Regions from separate parts of the Sphingobium sp. B10D7B genome, predicted to be linked through region 2. Evidence: predicted binding sites of a transcription regulator. Region 2 holds the regulator's gene; each other region holds the start of a gene.
The links. The regulator LexA, encoded in region 2, represses DNA repair genes until DNA is damaged. The targets are predictions, from matches to a motif close to GTTCCNCNCTTGTTCT.

Region 1 (6,340 bases), 1.2 Mb from region 2:
GGAACAGCGGCACGCCCAATGTCTTGCCCAATACCTCGCGCAGCTCGTTGGGATCGTTCGGCGGGGCAGGGCTGGGGAAGACCACGGCCTCCTCCTTGTTGCGACGACGCAAATAGGGATGGACCATGCCGCCCTGGATCGGCCCGGGACGGACGATCGCCACCTGAATGACCAGATCATACAGCTCCTTCGGCCTCATCCTTGGCAGCATGGCGATCTGCGCGCGACTTTCGACCTGAAAGGTGCCGATGCTGTCACCGCGCTGAAGCATCGCGTAGGTCGCCTTGTCCTCGCGCGGCACCGTGGCCAGCGTCAGGTCCGCCAGGCCGTGCGTGCGCAGCAGGTCGAAGCTCTTGCGGATGCAGGTCAGCATCCCGAGCGCCAGCACATCCACCTTCATCAGGCCCAGCGCGTCGATATCGTCCTTGTCCCATTCGATGAAGGTGCGATCGGGCATGGCGCCATTGTGAATGGGCACCAGTTCGTCGAGCCGGCTCTCGGTCAGCACGAATCCGCCGACATGCTGAGAGAGATGGCGGGGATATTCGAGCAGGCGCTCAACCAGCATGCGCAGCCGGCCGACTTCGGGATTGTCAGGATCAAATCCTGCCTCCTCGATCCGCGGGGAGGGCACCCGACTACCGCCGGGCGAGCCCCAGATGGTCGAGGCGATCCGCGCGGTCACGTCCTCGGTCAGGCCCAGCGCCTTGCCCACTTCGCGGATCGCGCTGCGTGGACGGTAATGGATCACCGTGGCGGCAATGCCGGCCCGCTCGCGGCCATAGCGAGCATAGATATACTGCATGATTTCCTCGCGGCGCTCATGCTCGAAATCCACGTCGATATCGGGCGGTTCATGGCGCTCTTCCGAGAGGAAGCGCGAGAACAGCAGCTTCTCCCGCACCGGATCAATCGGGGTGATGCCGAGGAAATAGCAGACCAGAGAATTGGCCGCGCTGCCCCGGCCCTGGCACAGGATCGGCTGCTCGAGGCTGCGGGCGTGGCGCACGATATCGTGCACGGTGAGGAAGTAATAAGCGTAGTTCCGCTTGCGGATCAGCGCATATTCCTCATCCAGCACCTTTTGGTATTTTTCGGGCAGGCCATCGGGGAAATATTCGCGGCCACCCTCCTGCACCAGATGTTCCAGCCAGGCCTGCGGTTGCCAGCCTTCGGGCACCGGTTCGTGCGGATATTCATAGCGCAGGTCATCGAGCGTGAAGGCGATGCGCGAGAGAATGTCGGTGCTGGCCGTCACGGCTTGCGGGCACGTGCGGAACAGGCGGGCCATTTCGGCAGGCGGCTTGAGATGCCGTTCGGCATTGGCGAGCAGGCGTCGACCCGCCGCAGCGATGGTCGTGCCTTCGCGAATGCAGGTCAGGATATCGTGCAGCGGTCGCGCGTCGGGATGATCGTAGAGCGCGTCGCACGTGGCAAGCAGAGGCACGCCGCAAGCCGCGCCGAGAGCCTGGGCTTGCGCCAGTCGTCGCGCATCCGCGCCGCTGCGCTGCATGGTCGCCGCCAGCCACACCGCGCCGGGACGCGCCTCCGTCAGCCGCTCCAACAGGCTCCGGTCACGCCCGGTGGCGATCAGCAACAGGTCGTCGGCATGATCGAGCAGATCCGGCAGATTGAGCGTGCAATCACCTTTTTCCGCGCGGCGGTTACCCAGCGTCAGCAGTCGTGTCAGTCGTCCCCAGCCATGGCGGGTGGCAGGATAGGCGACGATATCCGGCGTCCCATCCGCAAAGACCAGCCGCGCGCCGACGACAAGGCGGAAACCGGTGGCAGGCCCGCCGATCTCCCGCCAGGCCACATGCGCGCGCACGACGCCTGCCACCGTGTTGCGATCCGCAATGCCCAACCCGGCCATGCCCAGATGATGGGCCTGCGCCACCATATGCGCGGGATGCGAAGCGCCGCGCAGGAAGCTGTAATTGGTGGCCGCGACCAGCTCTGCGAAAGGGGGCGGGTCGTTCATGCGAACAGCCCGTGGAGATACCAGTTCGGATCGGGCTTTTCATCATAAAGCCCGTGGCGGAAGATCCAGTAGCGTCGCCCGCGCACGTCCTCGATCCGGTAATAGTCCCGCGTCAGCCCTGCCTTGCCGGGGGCTTCGCCGCCCTTGCGCCGCCACCATTCGGAGGCGATCCGCTCGGGGCCTTCGTAGAGCCGCACCTCGTGCAGCCTGCGTTTCCAGCGGAAGCGATGCGGCGGGCCGTCCGGCACTTGCGCGATCACCTCCACCGGCTGCGGCGGATCGAACAGGAACAGCGGCCGCAAGGGCGGCTCGCCCACCGGCGGCGTGGGCCATGGAAGGGGGGCGCGGGCATGGATCGCCGGCAAGGCCAGCTGCGCCTGTTCGGGAATATGGCTGTCCTGCGGCTCAAGGCGACACAGGCTGGCCGGCCCCAGGCGGGTGCTCAACCGGTCGATCAGATCGGCCAGCGCGCCGGCATCCTGCTCGCTGCCATCCAGAGCCGGCTGGCTGGTGCCGAGCGGCTCGGTGACGGGCAGGAACAAGGTGATGCGGTCATAGCCGAAACCGGGGTCGAGCGGGTCGGCCAGCGTCCCGATGCGTTCGTCGAACAGGCGCAGCACCGGCGCCGGATCGCGCGTGGGCAGACCGGTCTCGATCGCCAGCCGATGGCGCGCGCCATCGCTGCGGAACAATGTCAGGACAAAGCGCCGGCCACCCAGTCCGCGCTCATCGAGTGTCCGGGCCGCCTCGCGCAGCAGGTCGAGAAAACAGGCGGCGATGCTGGCCTGCAAGGCAACCGGCTCGGCAAAACGGCGCTCGAAATGGAGCGGCTGGGGCTGTGCGAGCGGATCGATCGGCGCCTGCTCCTCGCCCAGCAGGCGGCGCAAGGCAGTCACCGCGTCCGCCCCGAATCGCGCGGCGATGCTGGCGGCGGCCCGCGACGCCAGATCGCCGATGGTCTTTAGCCCGGCGCGGCGCAAGGCGAGCGTCGCCTCTTCGTCCAGCCCCAGCGCCAGCACGGGCAGCGCCCGCAGCGCCTCCCGCTCGCTGGTGACGGGCAGGCGGGCATGACGGGCCAGCGCCTGCGCGCCCTGCGCGGTGGAGGCTGTGGCCATGCGCACGCTCATGCCAATCGCGGCGAAGGCATCCTCGGCCTGCGCGGCCAGGCCTGCCTCGCCGCCGAACAGATGGTCGCTTCCCGCAATATCCAGCGTTATCCCATCGGGCGGGGCGAGGGTGACATGCGGCGACCAGGCGATGCAATGCCGGGCCAGCCGCTGCAGCCAGTGACGGTCGGCCTCTTCGTCCATGTCGGCCACGATGAGGTCGGGCTGCAGCGCGCGGGCATCGGCCAGCGTCTGGCCCGGCAAGATGCCGAGCGCGTGGGCCTGCGCATCGACGGCGCACAGCCGCAATGCGCCCTTGATCTTGGCGACGAGAACCAGCGGCCCGTTAGGCTGCCCGCCGGTCCCCGCGCTGTCGATCCCCTGCTGAATCCGCAGCCTTTCTGTGGGCAGGAGCGGAAACCACAGCGCCAGATAGCGCCGCTTCACGGAACAAGCGTCGGTCACGGTCCCACTCCAGCCGCCAGGAAAGGCCGCAAGGGCCGGAACGTTGGCGCAGCAAGGTCACATCGAAGGTCGGCAGTCCGGGCGCATTGCCCGGCAGCGCGAGCGAAGGTGCGGCGGCCACCTGCCAGCGGGTCTGACCCGCGCTGGGCACGGGCGGCGCGTCAGGGCGCAGCAGCAGCAGCGTCACGCCGGATTTCTCTGCCGCCAGAGTCAGGCGGCGGCTGGCGGTCAGGTCCAGTGCGGGCATCGGCCCCCAGCCTTCCACCACGACCGCGCTCAGGCCAGAGCAGCGCAAGGCATCCACGGCGGCACGCAGCAGGTCCATGCCGTCCCTGACGGTGCCGATCAGCCCCAGGCCGGGGGCGCCGCCCAGTTCGGCCCAGCCATGGCCCTGCGCTACGCCGCCTTTTCGGCTCGCCTGTCGCTCGCGGAGCCACAGCACCTTGCCGTCGGCCTCGCTCAGACCTGTCGCCAGCGAGACGACGAAACCCGCCGCTGCCGCGACATCGTCCACCTCTGCCGCATAGACTTCATGTACTCGCCCGCGCGCCAGCCCGCCGCCCAGCAGCGTATCGATCGCGGCGATGCCGAACGCCTTTCGGGAGGGGGCATCCGGCATCGCGTGATCGCACAAAAGGGCAGGGGCGAGTCTCATATGTTCCTATTATGTTCCTATTCTGAGCAGGGTCAAGGGATCGTTCCGGCAGCTTGTCCCATCGCGACCCAAGCCATTGGAGTGGAACGATCATTGGCCCGCCAGCCTCCGTCAGAAGGTCACAAGGGCGGTTTCGCTCACCGGGCATTTCGCTTGACAAGGCGGCCCTGCAGGACGGAATAAACTACAACGACGTATCACGATTTATCCGCTGCATGCGGATGTGCGTCATGAGGGGGAGGTCACAGGGGATGCGGTTCAGCTCAGCCGTCGGCAAAGCGCTCATGCTTGCTCTGCTCGGATCGCTCGCCCAAACGGCTGTGGCGGCCGAGAATTGCCCGTCGCCGGGCATGACCAAGGCCGATTTCGAGCGCTATTTCCTCTGTTTCAATGCGCGCGATTATGCCTGCTTCACCAGCTATTACGACGCCGATGTCGTCCTGGTGAAAGGCGGGAAGTGGCCCGATCTCAAGGGGCGCGATGCCATCATCGCCTTTTATCGCGACGTCGATGCCCGTGGGCTGAAGGAGCATGTCACCCCGCACGCCATCGAGGTGCAGCCACAGGGCGCGACGGTCGATCTGGAAGCGCATTTTCAGGCCACCAGCGACTGGCCCGACTTTGGCTCACGGCCCTTGAAGGCGGGCGATGACTGGCGGTTGCGCGGCGTGCTGCTCTACGAGATTCCATGCGGCAAGATCACCCGCATCCGGCCCCGCCCGCGTCCCGTGCAGCCATGATCGCGCGTCCCATCCGGGGGCTGGCCGCGATGGCCGCGCTCCTGCTCGCCGCCCCGGCAATGGCTGCCGGACCTGCTGCCCCGGCGGCCTGTGATCGCACCTGTCTCACCGAGATCATGGACCAATATCTGGCCGCCATGGTCGCGCGCGCGCCCGCTCGGGCGCCGATGGCAGCGCAATATCGTGCGACGGAAGATGCGCAGGAGGTCCGTCTTGGCGCGGGCCTGTGGCAGACGGGGACCGGCCTCGGCACCTATCGCATCGACCTCGCCGATCCGGTGAGCGGCACCGTCGGCTATATCGGCGAGGTGCTGGAAGGGGAGGGCAAGGTCACCATCGCGCTGCGCCTCAAGGTGGCGGATCGCAAGATCACCGAGGTGGAGACGATTCTCGGGCGCGGGCGGGTGCCCGGCTCGTCGATCGTGCCGGCGCCGCGCGCGTCGTTCCGCAATATCGTTCCGCCCGCCGAGCGGCTGACCCGCCAGCAGATGATCGAGACGGCCAATGCCAATTTCGACGCGCTGCTCGCGGCCGATGGCTCTCTTTATGCGGACGATTGCCAGCGGATCGAGAACCGCATGGCGATGAGCGGCAATGCTGAGCTGAACTATCCCATCGGCACGATAACCGGCGTGCCCAAGCCGCATTTCGGCAGCATGGGCTGCGGCCAGCAGATCAGCCTGCATCTCTTCGACCAGCTCGACGCGGTCGAGCCGCGCCGCTTCCTCCTGCTCGATGAGGAGAAGCAGCTCGTCTTCGGCGTCTATGTCATGCGCTGGTACAAGAAGGGCCGGTGCAACGAGATCCCCGGCTATGGCACGATCTGCCATGACAAGCCCCGCCAGCCGGTCTCATTGCTCAATGCGGAAATCCTCGGCGTGCGCGGCGGCAAGATTCACGAAGTCGAGGCGATCTTCAAATTCGCCGCTTATGAGGCCGACAGCGGCTGGCAGGGCGATCTGCGTGATGCCGGGTCCGGCGGGGAGAACTGAGCGATGATCCGCTTTGCATGGCGTGCCGCCGCCCTCGCGCTGCTGCTCTCCCCCGGCTTGCCGACGCTGGCACGGGAGGTCGCGCCTGCGTGCGACCGCGCCTGTCTCTATGCGCATGTGGACCGCTATCTTGCCGCCGTCGAGCAGGGCACGCCAGCCGGTCTCGACCTCGCACCGGACTTTCGCGCCACCGAGAATGGCGTGCCGGTGGCGCCGGGCGAGGGGCTCTGGCAGACGACGGATGGCTATAGCAGCTACCAGGCGCGCGCCGCCGATGTGCACGCCGGGCAAGTCGCGGTGCTGGGAGAAGTGAAGGAGGGCGACAAGACCGTCGGCTATGCCACGCGCCTCAAGATCGTCGCCGGGCGGATCGCGGAAGCCGAGACGGTGATCGGCCGGTC
Region 2 (6,340 bases):
GTGCTGGAGGCCGAGCGGGCGCAACTGCCACTGTGGGTGCCGATCCTGCTGGGCGCCGGGATTATCGCTTGGTTCACTCTGCCTGCGCCGCCGCAGTGGATGGCGTGGATCGCCTTCTGGCTGGGCGCCGCCGCCGCGTTTGGCGCCGTGGGGCGCGGAGGACGCTTGCCTGCTGCGCTGGCCGTCGGCGCGGTGCTGCTGGCGGCGGGCTGTCTGCTGATCTGGGCTAAAGCGCTGCTCGTGGCGCAGCCACCGCTCGCACGCGCCGCGGTGGTGGAGATGGAGGCGCGCGTCCTCTCGGCGACGCCCCTGGCTGCACGGGGACTGGTGCGGCTGGAGGTCGCGCCGCTATCCCGGCCCGATCTGCCGGCGCGGGTCCGCATCAACGCGGCGCCCGATCAGATGGCAGAGGAGATTGCCGCAGGGGACCGCATTGCCGTCCGAGCGCGGCTAATGCCGCCTGCACCGGCTGCCCTGCCGGGCGCTTATGATTTTGCGCGGACGGCCTATTTTTCCGGCCTCGGCGCTACCGGGCGGGCACTCGGCAAAGTGCAGCGCCTCGATGCGGCAACCGCTGGCGGGGATGCGCGCGCGACTCTCGCCCACCACATCGCCGCGCGGTTGCCGGGACCGGAAGGGACGATCGCGATCACGCTCGCCACGGGCAATCAGAACTGGATCAGTGAGGCGGATGCGGACGCGATGCGGCGCAGCGGGCTTGCCCATCTGCTCTCGATCAGTGGCTTGCACGTCTCCGCGCTGATCGGCGGCGTGATTCTCATCATGGTCAGTCTGCTTGCGCTTTCGCCGACCCTTGCGCTGCGCTGGCCGGTGCTGATGATCGCCGCCTGCGTGGGCGGCGCGGCGGGCATCGGCTACACTGTGTTCACCGGGGCGCAGGTGCCGACGATCCGCTCGTGCATTGCCGCTCTGCTGGTAATCGCGGGCATGGCTCTGGGCCGTGAGGCCATCGGGCTGCGCTTGATCGCGACCGGCGCGCTGATCGTGATGATCTTTTGGCCCGAGGCTGTCATCGGCCCCAGCTTCCAGATGAGCTTCGTTGCCGTGACCGCGATTGTGGCGCTTTACGAATATCCCCCCGCACGGCGGCTGTTCGAGCGACGCGATGAAGGGCGGATAAAGCGCTGGACCCGCAGCCTCGGCGCCTTGCTGGCGACAGGTTTGCTGGTGGAGCTGGTGCTGACGCCGATTGCCTTCGCTCATTTTCATCGCTCGGGCCTGCTTGGCGCGGCGGCCAATATGATCGCCATTCCACTCACAAGCTTCGTGGTGATGCCGGCTGAGGTGCTCGCGCTGGTGCTCGACGCTGTGGGGCTGGGGGCGCCCGTGTGGTGGGTGGTCGGCGTGGCGCTCAAGTTCCTTCTGTGGATCGCGCATAGTGTCGCCAGTCAGCCCTTTGCCACGCTGTCGCTGCCCGTCTCCAGCGGACTGGCCTTTGCGCTCGCCATGATCGGCCTCTTGTGGCTGATGCTTTGGCACACGGCGCTGCGATGGTGGGGCCTGCCTCTGGCGGCGCTCGGCTTTTTCCTGACATTTCTGGCACCGTCCGCCGATGTGCTGGTCACCGCCGATGGTCATCATGTGGCGGTGCGTCTGGGCGACGGGCGGATGGCGCTGTTGCGGGACCGGAGCGGGGATTATGTTCGTACCACTTTGGCCGAGGCCAGCGCCTATGACGGTGAGTTTGCGTCCCTGACGCAGGCGCCGGACACGCGATGCACGCGGGACATGTGCGCGATGACATTGCCGGGCCGTACCGGCCAGCCGCCGGTTCACCTGCTGATCAGTCGCTCGCGCCTGCTGGTTCCCTATCCCGAGTTGGTGGCCGCCTGCGCACAGGCTGATCTTGTGATTGCTGACCGACGCCTGCCGCCCGGATGTGTGCCGCGCTGGGCAAAGCTGGATCGGCCCGCACTGAGTGCCATGGGGGGCGCACTGGTCCTGCTGGACAGCCGGGAGATCGTGCCGGGCCACGACCCGCGCAGTCGCCATCCCTGGATAGCGGGCACCGGCTCGCGCTAGAGCCAGCGTCCCAAACCGCCCGTCTCAGTTATAGCGCCGCAATAGCCCTGCGAGCCGACCCTGAATGCGCACCTGCCGCGCCTCATAGGTTTGCGGCTCATGATCGCGATTGGCGGGGTCGAGCCTCACCTTGCGGCCGTCATGATGGAAATATTTGAGCGTCGCTTCATTCTCGTCGATGAGGGCAACGACGATCTGGCCATCGCGCGCCGTCTCGGTCCGTTGGATCAGCGCGAAGTCACCGTCGAAAATCCCTGCTTCGATCATCGAGTCACCGGAGACTTCCAGCGCGTAATGATCGCCGGCGCCCAGCAACGCGGCCGGGACCGGCAGCATGGTGTCGCTCTCCATCGCCTCGATGGGAAGACCGGCAGCGATGCGCCCATGCAGCGGAATTTCGATCACGTCATTGGCGGCGATAGGGATCGTCCGCGCCGGCGCGGTGGGCGCCTTGCGCAGCGGGGTCACGTTGGTGGCCGCCGCCGGCTCTTCCGTCCGCTCTGCCACGGGCATACCATCCGGCAGTTTGAGGATTTCGAGCGCCCGCGCGCGATTGGGCAGCCTGCGGATGAAGCCGCGCTCTTCCAGCGCGCTGATCAGCCGGTGGATGCCGGACTTCGACTTGAGGTCCAGCGCCTCCTTCATCTCCTCGAAACTGGGCGAGACGCCACCCTGATCGAGATGCTGCTTGATGTAGCTGAGCAGTTGCTGTTGCTTGGCGGTCAACATGAGTGGTTCCCCAATATGGAACGGACGGAGAACGTTTAGGAAACGAATCGAGCCACGTCAACACGGATCGGCCGAATATCTCGCGTTTCGGTGGGCGGGCGCTCCAGCCTTGCGCTAGCGAGCGATCAGGTCAGGATGTGCTGATCGGGCGCGATGGGCGCGGGGAGATCAGTCGCGCCGAGGCGGGCGAGCATTTCGCGTTCCACCGTCCGCGTCATAGCATCGAGCGGCAAATCGTTGGGATCATAGCCGAACGGGTCTTCCAGCTGATCGCCCAAGGCGTCCAGCCCGAAGAAGGTGTAGCTCGCCACCAGCACCGGAATGAGGGCCCACCAGCCCAGCGAACCAGCCAGGGCGAAAGGCAGCAACAGGCAGAAGACGTAGGTCGTGCGGTGGAGAATGAGCGAATAGGTGAACGGTACCGGCGTGCTGGCGATCCGCTCGCAGGCCGCCTGCACATCGCTGAGCGCCTTGAGCTGCCCCTCGATGAGCGAGTGGTGGATGGGATTGATCTTTTCATCTGCGGAGAGGCGCAAGCAGTGCGCGCCCATCTCGTAGAGCACGGTGTCGGTAGGGTTCGGGGAGGTGCGCCAAGGCCCATCCTTTACCCACCTGCCGATCGCGGCCGCCTCGTCATGCTGGCGCAGGCGGGCAGCAAGACCGTTGGTGAAGCCGCAGATGCCGCGGAGCAGCGGGGTGCGTTCCTCCTCAGGCAGCGAGGAGGTGAGTCGCGCGAAGGAGCGGCTCGCGATGATCAGCGCGCCCCATTGCTTGCGACCCTCCCACCAGCGATCATAACAGGCGCTGTTGCGGAAGCTCATGAAGATGGAGAGCGACAGGCCGATCAGCGCGAATGGAATGCCGCTGATCTGCGCGAACAGCCCGGGCCAGGCGCGCGCCGCGAGAATGGCCGCCACGCTGGCCACGGCGATGCCCGCCAGCCGATGCTGGATATGCGGCATGATCGTGCCGCGATAGGCGAACAGCACTTCGAGCAAGCCAAGGCGGTTGCGAACGATCACGGGCGGACATCTCCTGCCAGGGCACGCGGCCACCGGACATGGGCCGGGCACCGGGCGCGCTCGCCATGCGGAGGATGCGCGCGCAGATCAAGGATTAAGTGGCCGCAAGGGGAAGCGCGCAATGGGCGCTGAGGGAACCGGCGGAGATAAGAGCGGTTCAGCTCGAGAGACGATCACCACAAGAGGACCGTGCCATGCCCCTCAAGCTCGAAGGTTCCTGTCGATGCGGCGCCGTGCGCTTGTCCGTCGACAGCCACGCGCCGGTGCCATTCCTGCGCTGTTATTGCTCGATCTGCCGCAAGACCGCCGGCGGTGGCGGCTATGCCATCAATCTCCACGCCGACAAGCGCACGCTCAAGGTGCAAGGCGAGACCGCCATCTATCACGCTACGCTGGACGATGGTGAAGGCAGCTGCCAGGTCAGCACCGGCGAGCGGCACTTCTGCCCGTCCTGCGCGAGCGCGCTCTGGGTGTTCAGCCCGGAGTATCCTGACCTGCTCCACCCTTTCGCTTCCGCGATCGACAGCGATTTGCCCAAGGCGCCGTCGCTCGTGCACATGATGCTCGGATCAAAGGCGAATTGGGTCGAACCGCAGATCGGGCGGAACGACCAGTGCTTCGACGGCTATCCAGACGAGGGGCTGGAAGACTGGCACCGGGCGCATGGGCTATGGATTGAATAGGACGACGTCCCCTTATACGGCCGCGCTCTAAAGGCGGACGGCCCAAGTTAACGTGCTGGCCAACGCCTGCGCGGCTCCTGGCTGGAGAGCGCAACGGTGTTCTCGTCTTTCTCTTCAATGTTGATTATGTGCTTCGCCGAAAAGGGCAGCTCGGTGCCCAGCCAAAACTCATCATTTTCGGCAATGGAGCTTGGTTCGTTGTCAAGTACGCCAAGATACCCGTCCGCTGTGCGCTCTCTGACGAGAACCCACATCCGCTCCACCGCGACATTCTCATCAGCATCTTCGACGCTAATCCGAAAGATCAGCTTGGCTAGGTCTCCGGGCTCAAGGTTTTCTCGTTTTTGGCGGTCAGGTATCCAAAAGGTCTTTGGCGCTGCGGCATGATAGGTTTCCCCGTCCTCAAGAGACCACCCATCGATCTGAAAATCTGGCTCACGCATCACACAATATTACCTTTGGGGATAAACGTCCGCAAGGTACGGCCAATCGTCCGGAATCAGAAGGTCTGCTTCCAGGCCAAACTTGCCGTTCACGGGTCCTTCTTCACCGCTCCAAAGCGGTTATGGCTTTAAAAGCCGACTGAACGGACTCGACTCCGTTGTGGCGCCGCTGCGTTCGCACTGAGTAGCTGTTGAGCCTGTCGAAGCGGCGTATCGAAGGACTTACCCGTGCGCTGCGATGCTTCGATACGGGTCTTCGATACGCGTCTGCGGCGCTCCTCAGACCCTACTCAGCACGAACGAGGAAGGTTGAAGAAAGCCGGTATCCATAGCTTTTTTCTATCGATAGGAGCCGTAATGGCTCTTCAGGATCGAGCAAAGCTGCCCAGCCGGCTCTGTGCTTCCAACCCTCTAGCGCCATGCCAATACATACCCACATCGCGCACTTCCGCTGTAATCCACCCTTCACCCAATACTCTTCGCCAACCCTTGGCTCAACTTAAGCGCCCCGTTCAGCCGTGCCTTGGGATCACCCCAAGCGCGCTGGATGACGAGTTTGCTGTCGGGCCGCAGCTTGGCGATAGCGCCGAGTTTCTGGACGTAGCCGATCAGGCCCGGGAGATTGCGGCACTGGTCGTTCTGGAAGCTCACCAGCGCGCCGCGCGGGCCGATGTCGATCTTGGCGATGCCGGCCTTGCGGCAATTGAGCTTCACGTCGATTAGGGTCAACAGATTCTGGGTAGGGTCCGGTAGCGGGCCGAAGCGGTCGATCAGCTCGGCGGCGAAGGCCTCGATGGCGCCCTTGTCCTCCAGCTCGTTGATGCGGCGATAGAGGCCCATGCGCAGGTCGAGATCCGGCACATAATCCTCCGGGATCATGATCGGCGCCTCGACATTGATCTGCGGCGAGGACTTGTCCGGTGCCGGGGCGAGCGCGGCACCGCCGGCCTTGGCTTCCATGATCGCCTCTTCCAGCATCGACTGGTAAAGCTCGAAGCCAACCTCCTTGATGTGGCCGCTCTGCTCGTCACCGACGAGATTGCCCGCACCGCGAATGTCGAGATCATGGCTCGCAAGCTGGAAGCCGGCGCCCAGCGTATCGAGATCGGACAGGACTTTGAGCCGCTTTTCGGCCGTCTCCGTCGTCAGCCGATCGGCGGGAGTCGTCATATAGGCATAGGCGCGCGTCTTGGATCGACCCACGCGGCCGCGCAGCTGGTAGAGCTGCGCGAGGCCGAAGCGGTCTGCGCGGTGGATGATGATGGTGTTGGCGCTCGGGATATCGAGGCCGGATTCGACGATGGTCGTCGAGAGCAGCACATCATATTTGCGCTCGTAGAAGGCGGACATGCGCTCCTCCACCTCGCTGGCCGACATCTGACCATGCGCGGAAATGGCGCGCACTTCGGGCACCTTCTCG
Region 3 (6,340 bases), 1.2 Mb from region 2:
AAAGAAAGATAAGTCAGATAATATATATACATCTTCTGCAATATTCAAATCAGGGTCATCCGATTAATCCAGATAGAATCGGAGGTGACCATCTAGATTGGGACCTTATTACTTGCATAAATGAGATAAGAATATACATATACGGAGGGCTAAAGGAAAGAGATCTCGATAAATTTATTGAGGAAGATCAAAAATTACCTATCGTTCGCGGATTGATGGCATTCTATCCTTTGATCACCCACGTCGAGAAGTTGGCTGCCCTTGATGGATGGCTGGTCAATGTAGTTTCGCGCGCTGTTAGGGAAAGAAATAAAGCAATTCTAGGGCAGGGTCTCGATCCATATGTTTTGAACGTGCAGAGCCTGCTAGCCGGATCTTGGTATGGCTCAGATATACCTAATGAAAGTCGCATGCCGAGCTTTGTGAAAGGATGGCGGGCTGCCCGAAAATTCTATAAACGGTATGGACTCAGTGAAGTGCGAGCACCGAGTTACTACGCTCTTTTGAGCGCATACAGTTAGTTAATCATGGTTGCTCTAAGTCACTCCGCTGCCTCGCTCACCGCCTTCTTCCCCAGCAACGGCGCCAGATACCGCCCCGTATAACTCCGCTTCTCCTTCACTACCTGCTCGGGCGTGCCGGTCGCGACGATCTCGCCGCCCTTCACGCCGCCTTCCGGCCCCAGGTCGATGATCCAGTCGGCGGTCTTGATGACATCGAGATTATGCTCGATCACCACCACGCTGTTGCCCTGTTCGACCAGCGCGTGGAGCACTTCGAGCAGTTTGCGCACATCCTCGAAGTGCAGGCCGGTGGTGGGCTCATCGAGGATGTAGAGCGTGTTGCCGGTGGCGCGGCGGCTCAGCTCCTTGGCGAGCTTCACGCGCTGGGCCTCGCCGCCCGAGAGGGTCGTCGCCTGCTGGCCGACCTTCACATAGCCCAGGCCCACTTCCGCCAGCATGGCCATGCGGTCGCGGATCGGTGGCACGGCCTTGAAGAACTCGACGGCGTCTTCCACCGTCATGTCCAGCACGTCGGCGATGCTGTGGCCCTTGAACTTCACCTCCAGCGTCTCGCGGTTGTAGCGCTTGCCGTGGCATTCCTCGCAGGTGACGTAGACGTCCGGCAGGAAGTGCATCTCGATCTTGATGACGCCATCGCCCTGGCAGGCCTCGCAGCGGCCGCCCTTCACGTTGAAGGAGAAGCGGCCGGGCTTGTAGCCGCGCGCCTGGCTTTCCGGCAGGCCGGCGAACCAGTCGCGGATGTTGGTGAAGGCCCCGGTATAGGTCGCCGGGTTGGAGCGCGGGGTGCGGCCGATGGGCGACTGATCGATGTCGATCACCTTGTCGAGATGCTCCAGCCCCTCGATCTTGTCATGCGCGCCGGCGATAACACGGGCGCCATTCAGCGCGCGGGCGCTGGCGGCATAGAGCGTATCGATGGTGAAGCTGGACTTGCCCGAGCCGGAGACGCCGGTGATGCAGGTGAAGGTGCCGAGCGGGATGGAGGCGCTGACGCCCTTGAGATTGTTCGCGCGGGCATTCTTCACGGTCAGCTTCTTGCCGCTGCCCTTGCGGCGCTTGGCGGCGACGGGGATTTCCCGCGTGCCGTTGAGATAATCGGCGGTGAGCGAGCCCTGCGTCGCCAGCACATCGGCCAGCGTGCCCTGCGCGACGATCTCGCCGCCATGCACGCCGGCGCCCGGCCCCATGTCGACGATATGGTCGGCCGCGCGGATGGCGTCCTCATCATGCTCCACGACGATGACGGTGTTGCCGAGATCGCGCAGGCGCTTGAGCGTCACGAGCAGCATGTCGTTGTCGCGCTGATGGAGGCCGATGCTCGGCTCATCCAGCACATAGAGCACGCCAGAGAGGCCCGAGCCGATCTGGCTGGCGAGGCGAATGCGCTGGCTCTCGCCGCCCGAGAGCGTGCCGCTGGTGCGGTCCAGATTGAGATAATCGAGGCCGACATTGTTGAGGAAGCCGAGCCGCTCGATAATCTCCTTGAGGATGGCCTTGGCGATCTGGTTCTGCTGGTCGGTCAGCTGCTGGGGCAGGGCAGTGAACCAGGCCAGCGCATCCACCACGCTCATGCGGGTGGGGGTAGCGATGTCCTGCATCGCGACCTTCACGGCCAGCGCCTCGGGCTTGAGGCGCGCGCCGCCGCAGGTCTCGCAGGGCTGCGCGGTCTGGAACTTGCCCAGCTCCTCGCGCATCCAGGCGCTGTCCGTCTGCAGCATCCGGCGGTTGAGATTGCCGATCACGCCCTCGAACGGTTTGGAGACACTGTAGCTCTTGCGCCCATCCTGGAAGGTGAGGGTGACCGGCTTGCCGCCCGTGCCGTGCAGGATGATGAGGCGCACCTCACCCGGCAGTTCGCTCCACGGCGTCTCCAGGCTGAAGCCGAAGGCCTTGGCGAGGGAGGCGAGCACCTGCATGTAATAGGGGCTCGGCGGATTGGACTTGGCCCAGGGCACGATCGCGCCCTTTTTGAGGGTCAGCGCCTCATTGGGGACGACGAGCTGCTCGTCAAACTCCAGCTTCTCGCCCAGGCCATCGCAGGCCGGGCAAGCGCCCTGCGGCGCGTTGAACGAGAACAGGCGCGGCTCGATCTCCTGAATGGTGAAGCCGCTGACCGGGCATGCGAATTTTTCGCTGAAGATGATGCGGTTGGCCGGAATGCCGGCGTTTTTCATGCCTTTTTTCAGCCCCTCCCCTTCAGGGGAGGGGTTGGGGTGGGGCTGCTGCGTCGCGCCCGTGACTTCCGATGACGGCATTGAGCCGCCATCTCCAGCACCCACCCCTTGCCCCTCCCTTGAAAGGGAGGGGTTAAGGAGAGACGCCACCGTCCCCTCAGCCAAATCCACATAAGCCAGCCCCTCAGCCAGCTTGAGCGCCGTCTCGAAGCTCTCCGCCAGCCGCTGCGCCATATCCTCGCGGACAACCACGCGGTCCACCACCACCTCGATGTCGTGCTTATACTTCTTGTCGAGCGCGGGGGCTTCCTCGATGGGGTAGAACTCGCCATCGATGCGCACGCGGGTGAAGCCGGCGCGCTGCCATTCGGCCAGCTCCTTGCGATACTCGCCCTTGCGGCCCCGCACGACCGGGGCGAGCAGATAGACCCGCGTCCCCTCCGGAAGCGCCAGCACGCGGTCGACCATCTGGCTCACCGTCTGCGCGCTGATCGGCAGGCCGGTGGCGGGAGAGTAAGGCACGCCCACGCGCGCCCACAGCAGGCGCATATAGTCGTAGATCTCGGTCACGGTCGCGACCGTGGAGCGCGGGTTGCGGCTCGTGGTCTTCTGCTCGATGGAGATGGCCGGCGAGAGGCCGTCGATATGCTCGACATCCGGCTTCTGCATCATCTCCAGGAACTGGCGCGCATAAGCGGAGAGGGACTCCACATAGCGCCGCTGGCCCTCGGCATAGATGGTGTCGAAGGCGAGGCTCGACTTGCCGCTGCCCGAGAGGCCCGTGATGACGACCAGCGCATCGCGCGGCAGATCCACGTCAATGCCCTTGAGATTGTGCTCGCGCGCGCCGCGCACCGAAATATGGGTAAGGCTCATGAGCGGTGTTCTATCTCTGTTCCTGAAGGGAATCCAGCGGCAAGGTTCAGCCAGAGGCACAGATAGGATCGCCCGAGGCCAGATGCGAGATGGCCCGACGGACATTCGCGCGATTGCGCGTGCATCGAGTCTTGATCTTAATCATTGTACCAGCAGGCCGTGGCGTGGAATGCCCGGCCCGACAGACGACGGAGAACGACATGACCCTGGCACGTTACGCACGACTGGCGACCCTTGCAGGCGCCGTGATGGTCTCAGCCACCGTCGCGCTGGCGCAGGACACCCCGCAGGAGCAGGAAGAGCGGCGTGTGCTCCATGCCGAGCAGGCAAAGCTGGCGGCGCAGCAGATGAGCGATTTCGAGGCGCAGAAGAAGGCCATTGCCGACGAGCAGGCCGCACGCGAACAGACCTATCGGGACGCGCTGGCGGCGCGGGATGCAGAAATCGCCGCAGAACAGGCGCAGGCCGCCGAGGCGCGGGCGAAGTGGGAAGCGGATGTCGCGGCCTGTCTGGCCGGCGACAAGACCAAATGCGCGCCACTTCCGCCGAAGACCAGAAAGTAGGAGGCCATCTCCTGCGCGACAGCTCCTGGCAAACGTTAGGGGCTGACGTTGTGGACCAGATGCTCAAGCTCGGCGGGGTCTGGATAGACGCCCGCCAGCACGTGATCGAAATGGGTGCGCACCATATCGTTGCATGAACAGGCGCGCTGACGCAGCCGATCCGCATCCAGCACGACGAGCGAGCCGCGCCGGGTCTGGACGAGCCCGTCGGTCTTGAAACTCTTGATCAGGCGGCTGGCATAGCTGCGCGCAATGCCGAGAAGGGACCCGAATTCCTCCTGCGTCATCATCACTTGATTGTTGCCGGTGCGATCGACAGCGGCCGTCAGCCATTTGGCCGCCCGCATCTCCAGGCTGTGGACGGCGTTACACGCGACCGACTGGAAAATCTGGGCGAGCAGACAGTCCGCATAGCGGCTGAGCAGATCGCGAATGGCGGGAGAACTCGCTTTCAGCGTCTCCAGCGTCGCAGAATCGAACCGGGCGAAATAGCCGCCATGCATTACGCAGGAGCGGGAATAGGCCGCTAGCCGCCCGCTGCTGACGATGCCACCCACAGCGCCCTCACGTCCGACCATCGCGATCTCGACCGACGAGCCGTCGTCCATCAGCACGTGGAATGTCGCGACCGCATCGCCAAGGGGGAAATAAGCGGCGACCACGGTATCGCCGGGGTCGTACAGGGTCGCGCCCGTCGGTAGCCGCTCGACGCGCGCTACCTTGGCCATCAAGGCCAGATCGGCAGGGTTCAGCGCTGCCACCAGATTGTTATGATCGATGCCGGGCGAGACGATGTCGTGCATGCGATGCATAACGATCAGCCCCCGCCGCAGTTCCCGTCTATGTTCAAAAGTGAACAGACATCCATCAACTCACCGCGCATAGAGGCACCGCAGAGCCGCGTTCATGATAGTAAACGGGCCGCAAAGGGTCAGTAACAGGGGCAGGCCGGCGCCTCTCGTTGAATGTTCGAGGAACCGGGGATGCTGAATGTTCTTTTGCTTGAAGATGAAATGCTTATCGCGCTCGACCTTGAGTTGACGTTGCGCGAATTGGGGGCGGATGAAGTCTATCCCGTCTCCACAGTGAGCCAGGCGATTACAGCTCTGGAAAGCGGCAATATCACCGGTGCAATCGTCGATTATAATCTCGGCGGCGAAACCTCGGAGCCGGTTTTGATGGAACTGGAGGCCCGCAATATCCCGTTCGTGGTGATGAGCGGCTATCCGGACAGCAGCTATCTGGGCGATGGCACCAGGGATTGGCCAATGCTTCCCAAGCCGGCGGGGCTGAGCGCTCTGCGCGAGGTTCTTGCCAGCATGAAAGCCTCGAAAAGCTAGGCGGAACGCGCTATCGCCGTGACGCGAGGCTGGCGAAGCAGGGCGCATTCCGAGCGTGGCTAATACTTGACCATGCTAATGATTGTGCTACTATCGGCCTCCTCAGGAGCAGGATAGACTGATGACGATCACGGCCACCCCCATCACCCCCCGTTTCGGCGCCGAAATTTCCGGCGTGGACATCAGCAAGCCGCTCGATGCGGATACGATCGCCGAGCTGATCGCTCAGCAGGATCGCTGGGGCGTGACCGTCTACCGGAACACCGGGCTGGACGATGAGGGGCAGATCGCCTTCGCGCGCAATTTCGGCCATCTGGAGAGCCTGCCGCCCCGCGAGGGCCGCCCGCGCATCTTCCTGTTCAACGCCGGCAATCTCAATGCGCAGGGCGAGATCAACTGGGATCCGGGCGCCACGACCTATCGCAAGGGCGATCAGATTTGGCACACGGACAGCAGCTTCATGGACCTGCGCACGTCCTATTCCATGCTCCGCGCCGTGGAAGTGCCGCCGTCCGGCGGGCCGACCTGGTTTGCCGATGCACGCTCGGCCTATGACGACCTGCCGCAGGACGTGAAGGACAAGATCGAAAATCTGGAATGCGAGCATAGCCTCTGGTGGTCGCGCAAGCAGGGCGGTGCCGAGATCAGCCGCGAGGATATCGAGGCGCGTCACCGCCCGGTCCACAAGCTGGTGCATGTCCACAAGGGTTCGGGCCGCAAGATGATCTACGCCGGCGCGCACTGCTATCGCGTCGTCGGCTGGGGCTGGGAAGAGAGCCGCGAACTCATCGATTATCTCAACAACTTCGCGACGCAGGACCAATATGCCATCAGCGTCGATTACGCCGTTGGCGACATGGTGA

Region 1: the regulator LexA is predicted to act here: its motif matches at 4,210-4,225, upstream of M2331_RS03105 (ImuA family protein).
Region 3: the regulator LexA is predicted to act here: its motif matches at 3,582-3,597, upstream of uvrA (excinuclease ABC subunit UvrA).

Annotation. Positions count from the first base shown of each region.
Region 1 covers NZ_JAOQOQ010000001.1:664,743-671,082, forward strand. The annotation lists gene M2331_RS03095 (error-prone DNA polymerase) at 1-1,981, opposite strand, end outside; gene M2331_RS03100 (Y-family DNA polymerase) at 1,978-3,552, opposite strand; gene M2331_RS03105 (ImuA family protein) at 3,434-4,207, opposite strand; gene M2331_RS03110 (nuclear transport factor 2 family protein) at 4,459-4,947, shown strand; gene M2331_RS03115 (hypothetical protein) at 4,944-5,939, shown strand; gene M2331_RS03120 (hypothetical protein) at 5,943-6,340, shown strand, end outside.
Region 2 covers NZ_JAOQOQ010000001.1:1,854,545-1,860,884, reverse strand. The annotation lists gene M2331_RS08845 (ComEC/Rec2 family competence protein) at 1-2,043, shown strand, start outside; gene lexA (transcriptional repressor LexA) at 2,068-2,772, opposite strand; gene M2331_RS08835 (bestrophin family protein) at 2,898-3,794, opposite strand; gene M2331_RS08830 (GFA family protein) at 3,989-4,477, shown strand; gene M2331_RS08825 (hypothetical protein) at 4,525-4,920, opposite strand; gene mfd (transcription-repair coupling factor) at 5,386-6,340, opposite strand, start outside.
Region 3 covers NZ_JAOQOQ010000001.1:616,414-622,753, forward strand. The annotation lists gene M2331_RS02860 (reverse transcriptase domain-containing protein) at 1-521, shown strand, start outside; gene uvrA (excinuclease ABC subunit UvrA) at 542-3,574, opposite strand; gene M2331_RS02870 (hypothetical protein) at 3,775-4,137, shown strand; gene M2331_RS02875 (Crp/Fnr family transcriptional regulator) at 4,173-4,949, opposite strand; gene M2331_RS02880 (hypothetical protein) at 5,121-5,477, shown strand; gene M2331_RS02885 (TauD/TfdA dioxygenase family protein) at 5,599-6,340, shown strand, end outside.